One region of the Shewanella sp. 10N.286.51.B2 genome, then DNA from elsewhere that is predicted to be linked to it. Evidence: predicted binding sites of a transcription regulator. Region 1 holds the regulator's gene; the other holds the start of a gene.
What was found. The regulator MetJ, encoded in region 1, represses methionine synthesis genes. The targets are predictions, from matches to a motif close to TAGACGTCTAGACGTCTA.

Region 1 (3,192 bases):
CAAGATTGCTGGCCTGAAGTACGTCAATAACTTGCTCAGCATTTTTTTGATGCTCGCGAATACGTACAGCTAAAGTACGAATGCCACGTAAGGTTAGGTAACTATCAAAAGCCGAGCCTGTTAGCCCTAAGGTGTTTGACCACCAGTGTAGTAACTCACCCAGTTCAGGGTCTTTTGCCACCACAGCGCCACCTACAACGTCACTATGACCATTGATGTATTTGGTGGTGGAATGCATGACGATATCAGCGCCTAGCTCTAATGGCTGTTGCAAAATTGGCGATAAAAAGGTGTTATCAACCACAACTAAGGCATCGACTTTATGGCTTTGCTCAGCAATAGCTTTGATATCAACAACACGTAATAATGGGTTTGACGGCGTTTCTAACCACACCATTTTAGGTTTCTGAGCAATCGCATCACTGAGTGCTTGCTCATCTGTTTGATCAATCACCAGTAATTTAAATTGGCCTTTGTTGGCAAGATTTGTGAACAAACGGTAACTACCGCCATAACAATCGTGAGGCACAATCAGTAAATCATCGGGGCCTAATAAACTAGTGACCAAGGTAATCGCAGCCATACCGGTACAAGTAACCACCCCAGTAGCGCCATGTTCAAGTTTGGCAATGGCTTCACCTAACACGCAGCGCGTCGGGTTTCCTGAACGACTATAATCAAACTCTCTAGGGTTTTTATGCCCATCAAAAGAATAGTTTGTTGATAGATAAATCGGCGGGACTACAGCGCCGTATTGGGTATCTGACTCGATACCTTGGCGTACTGCTAGCGTAGCTGCGCGATGTTTGCTCATTGTAAACTCCTAAAGAATACACACTAAAGAGATGTCTAGATGGCTAAATGTACCTAAGCTAAGTCACATCGTCAATACAAATCAGCCGTTTAGACGTCTAAACATAAAGAAATCTATTTCCATTCGTTATAGAATAACCGCAATAATTTGACTGTTATTATTTAGCGGTTAAAATCTGCCACGAATCTATCGTATAAAGGTGAGTTAATGACTGAATGGAATGGCGACTATATCAGCCCATATGCCGAACATGGCAAAAAAAATGAACAAGTTAAAAAAATCACGGTATCCATACCTTTAAAAGTTTTAAAAGTATTGACTGATGAACGTACCCGCCGCCAGGTTAATAACTTACGTCATGCAACCAATAGTGAACTACTGTGTGAAGCATTTTTGCATGCCTACACTGGACAACCACTGCCAAATGACGGTGACTTATCAAAAGAAGGGCCTGATAGCATCCCATCTGAAGCAAAAGCTTTGATGGATGCCATGGGAATTGAGTGGGAAGATCTTGATTAAGTCAAGCTAGCGACTAGCGCTGAAGTACTTGCGCTAAAGTACTTGCGCTAAAGCATAAGCCTGCTCAATTAATCAAACACTGCTCGTCATTTAACGCATCGAGCTCTCAAGCTGAGAGTGAGTTGCAGTATTGCGCCTAAAGAGTCGACAATGGAATTTATCGATCCGCAGACCTTGATGCTTGCATCGGTTATCATTTTTCTAGGCGCATTAACCCAAGGCCTTATCGGTTTTGGGCTTGCGGTTGTTGCCAGTCCACTTCTCTATATCATCGACCCACAATTAGTCCCAGCCCCTGTGATTATGATGGGTTTTTCCATCGCCTTATTGACCTTATTGCGTGAACGTACTCAACTGGAGTTTAATGGGCTGCAATATGCGCTGCTGGGGCGAATACCTGGTGGCTTTATGGGCGCAGGTTTATTACTGTTTGCCCCCCAAGCAGTACTGGGGTTAGCCATTGCCTTTATTGTCGGCGCAGCGGTGTTGCTGAGTATTTTTAAGATCACAGCGCCAGTAAATCGGCTTTCGCTATTTATTGCAGGTGTCTTGTCGGGGGTATTTGGAAATATTGCCGCCATTGGTGGGCCACCATTAGCGATTTTATTAGCCGGTAAAGATGCGCCGCAGTTTAGAGCCGCGCTATCGATCTTTTTTGTTTTCAGCTCAATGATCGCACTGATTATTTTAATGCTTGCAGGCTTAGTGGAAGAAAAGCATCTGTGGTTGTCATTGATGCTATTGCCATCTGTCATACTCGGAAATATTGCCGCAGGAAAGCTAACCAATAAGGTTGATAAAAATAAGACTCGCATCGCCACTATGGTGTTATGTAGCTTAAGTGCATTATTGCTAACCCTTAAGTCGTTAATTGAATTATCAGCAGGCTAGTCGATCATCTTTTTGTGGCAGATATAAATGCAACAATGATGACAGCTAAAAATGATAACGCTTAAAAGTGATAAGAAGTTTGCAGCACAGCGCCAATGGCATCATCACCATAGCTGCCGCTCATATCCAGCTTAAAGGCTTGGCCGATGGCAAAGCCGGTGCCGAAAGAGTAAATATCTACGCTATTATCTTTTAAGTCATGGCGGTAGCCCATGCGTAAAAACAGCCAGTCAGTGGCTTTAACTTCACCGCCCACTCGCCAATACTGCACCGCATCAAACTCGCTAAAACGGCTTTGCTCCACCAGATCAATATCCGTGGTTAAGGTGACTCTGGACCAATCATAAGCAGCTCCCACTGTGACTAACGGCTCAATTTGGTATTCAAATGTCCGTCCTTGAGCTTCAACTGTGGTTATTTTTTTACTGAATAAATTACGAGCAGACAGCCCTAAGGTTAAGCTTTCTGTTGGCTCAATAGCCACCCCAAGATCAAGGTTAAATAAGCTGTCATCATTTCGATATTTATCATCATCAAAATCATCGACATCAAAGTTATTGGCACTGGCACTGTAATGATAGGTATCAATGCGTTGAAACTTAGGTGAAATCCCAACTTTTACAGGCATGTTAACTATAGATAGTGGAAAGCTTAACGCCACCCCAAAATCTGTGACTCCGGCGGCTAATACAATGCCTTGAGAGTCTAAGTCAGTGAGATCTGCAGGAGGGTTGGCGGGATCGAGATTAGTCAGCATATCAATATCACCTTGAGCAATATCAGCAACGCCCATAGCGTCAAGGTGACTTTTGGAAAATAGCGCCATTGGCACGGTTTGAGTTGGCAATACTAATGCTGCGCCAATTGCGGCTGATACCGAGGCGTTAGTGCCGTTGAGGGCATTTAAATTAATAACTAAATCATCACGAAAACCAGCAATATCATCAGTATCATTGCCGTTTATG
Region 2 (3,192 bases), on a different contig from region 1:
TGTGCCATCAGCTTGTAGAATTTTTAAAATAGGAATGTGCAATGAAGCTTTGTCTAAGAAGCTGACACGATGCACTGTTTCATTAGTCAGTGTTGCGTTGCTCATATTGTGCTCTTGTTATTTGTAGCCTTAAAAATAAAGCGTAATTTATTATATGCGAACGAACATTACGTTAACGTAAACTTACTATCAACTAATGTTCATTCCACTTAGTGAATATCCTGTCATATATAATGTATATTTAGCTTTACAACTTATTGAATGTCTTCATTAGGTGCTGGCACTAAACATAATACTGTACGTTGGCCCACAGGTACATTTTCATTAGGAAAAACGATAGCTTCGTATGGATAAATGACCTTAATCTCAGTGTCACCTTCCGTTGCTAATACATGATTTTGCTTGAACCCAGAAAAATTTACCGTTGTCTTATCAAAGGTGAATTTGAAATCATCAAACTGCTTGTTAATGGAACGAGACACTTTATATAAGTGAAGTTTGTCTTTATCAAAAGGAGCTAGTTCAACTTGTTGTTGAGTTATCAACTGCAAAAGCATCTTTTTAGTATTGGCAAATTTTAACATATCATTCTCGCCAAAAGGCATCACTTTACCCAGTTCGACTGTAAATGCATCGGCTTTGAATTGTTCTGATGAATAATAGCTAAAAGTAGTGGTAGGTTCATGATGGAATAAAATGGTGTCAACATCACAACCCGCTAAAAACATAATTTGATCAGCACTAAAGCTACGTCCAGGCCTGTAAGGATAAATCGCAAATTTCTCATGTTTAGACGGCTTTATCGCGGTGTGTAAGTCGTAATGTATTCGTTGTGAGCTATTATTTTGAAGATAAAAATTAGCTACATATTCCTCTAATTTTTTTGCTCTAACTCTTTCTTTATTTGATAAACCTAAACCGGAAGAATGTGCCCCACTGAACAAACGATTCATATTCTCTTCTACAAAGCGTGTTTGGCTGAGTATGGAATCTGGATTGCCAATTATAAACAGGACTCTTTGTTTTGTAACGATTGTTTCTTTTAATAAATTATTTATGAGTTCGTTACAGATTTCAATAGGTGCTGTTTCGTTACCATGTATGGCACAAGATAAAACAATGTCTTTAGTCGACCCTTGAGCTGGATTAAAACAAATAATCCCGTTATCTAAAATCGTAACTGTTGTTTTATTTGACAATTCAAAGCGCTGTTCTGGCACCTTGTTATTAATGTTAGTTAACGTAAATGCTAAAAAATCTTTGTCATCCATTAATTGTTGAAACACGCTGACTCCTTGATGCGGCTTTAAATATTGAATGGTTTCAAACGGTAGTCGGATTCTATCACATTTAGGGGAAGCTAACGTTAAGTAACATTTAACAGAGTGTAAATCTTTGCTTGCATTATTTATTAGAATAAATATACTTTTAGCCATCTAGACTTCTTTACGGGTATCGTATGACTATAGCAACTTTTGGTGCAGGCTGTTTTTGGGGCGTTGAATATTTTTTTAAACAAATAAATGGTGTAGTTGCAGCACAATGCGGTTATATGGGGGGAAATGACAAATTTCAGACCTACGAGCAAGTGAAAGCGGGCGTAACGGGCCATGCAGAAGTGGTACAGGTTGAGTTTGACGAACATATCGTTAGCTATGAAGAGTTGTTGACCGTTTTTTGGCAAAACCACAATCCAACCACTCTAAATATGCAAGGTGGTGATATTGGCAGCCAATATCGAAGCACTATTTTTTTCCACAGCCAAGAACAAAAATTATTAGCAGAGCAATCTAAATTGTTGCTAATTCAAAGTGGTAAATGGGGATTACGACAAATTGTAACTGAAATTGTACCGGTTCAAACCTTTCATCCGGCGGAAGAATACCACCAAAACTATCTAGAAAAGAATGGCTTACCAAGTTGTCATATTAGTTATTAGCATGTAAAAGTCTAATGCGATAAGTCCTTGGTGTCTTTTGTGTACGGTATCGATTGCCTCAATCTATATCTTGGAGCAATCGCTACTTTACCCCACCCTGTAAATTCCCTACAATCCATGCAAATTGCTTAAAGCATGTAATGGAGAAATAAAAAAATGAGTCAAGCTCGTCATATTAACCTGTTAATTTTAGGTTCTGGCCCTGCTGGTTATACTGCTGCAGTTTACGCAGCACGTGCAAATTTGAAGCCTGTCATGATCACTGGGATGCAACAAGGTGGTCAACTGACTACGACTACTGAAGTTGAAAACTGGCCAGGCGATGCTAATGGCTTAACCGGTCCAGCATTAATGGCAAGAATGCAAGAACATGCTGAAAAGTTTGATACTGAAATTATCTTTGATCATATTAATGAAGTTGATTTTAGCCAGCGCCCTTACCGATTAAAAGGAGACAATGGTGAGTTTACTTGTGACGCATTAATCATTGCAACTGGTGCATCTGCCAAATATTTAGGCCTTCCATCTGAAGAAGCATTTATGGGCCGTGGTGTATCAGCCTGTGCTACCTGTGATGGTTTCTTTTATCGTAACCAAAAAGTGGCTGTAGTTGGTGGTGGTAACACTGCTGTTGAAGAAGCGCTTTATTTAAGTAATATTGCTTCTGAGGTGCATTTAATCCACCGTCGTGATTCTTTCCGATCAGAAAAGATCCTGATCAACCGTCTGATGGATAAAGTTGCTAATGGCAATATCATCCTACACTTAGATCAAACTCTTGATGAAGTCGTCGGTGACAACATGGGTGTTACCGGTCTTAAAATGAAAAGCACTAAAGATGAGTCAATTTCAGATTTAGAGGTTGCTGGCGTTTTCATTGCGATTGGTCATAGCCCAAACACCGGTATTTTTGACGGTCAACTTGATATGAACTACGGTTACATTACCGTCAACAGTGGCCTTCAAGGTAACGCAACTCAGACAAGTGTTGAAGGCATTTATGCTTGTGGTGACGTAATGGATCAACATTATCGTCAAGCTATTACTTCAGCAGGATCAGGTTGTATGGCTGCGTTAGATGCCGAGCGTTACTTAGACGCACAAAAGTAGAATCGTCACTTTGTAATCTACTAGTTTACACATAGTGAGCTAGTAGCGACAAGCCATCCATTATTGTGATGGCTTTTTTATTGTTTGTATTTTATCGATGTGAATAACACAGGTGAAGGCTGTTGTTTATACAGTTGGAGGCT

Region 2: the regulator MetJ is predicted to act here: its motif matches at 1,430-1,447, upstream of msrA (peptide-methionine (S)-S-oxide reductase MsrA).

The regions. Positions count from the first base shown of each region.
Region 1 covers NZ_JBFRKH010000054.1:118,461-121,652, forward strand. Annotated here, with positions in the region: gene metB (cystathionine gamma-synthase) at 1-814, opposite strand, end outside; gene metJ (met regulon transcriptional regulator MetJ) at 1,022-1,336, shown strand; gene AB4140_RS14915 (sulfite exporter TauE/SafE family protein) at 1,487-2,227, shown strand; gene AB4140_RS14920 (conjugal transfer protein TraF) at 2,289-3,192, opposite strand, start outside.
Region 2 covers NZ_JBFRKH010000104.1:9,439-12,630, forward strand. Annotated here, with positions in the region: gene AB4140_RS19425 (thiamine pyrophosphate-dependent dehydrogenase E1 component subunit alpha) at 1-105, opposite strand, end outside; gene astE (succinylglutamate desuccinylase) at 255-1,286, opposite strand; gene msrA (peptide-methionine (S)-S-oxide reductase MsrA) at 1,460-1,939, shown strand; gene trxB (thioredoxin-disulfide reductase) at 2,096-3,049, shown strand.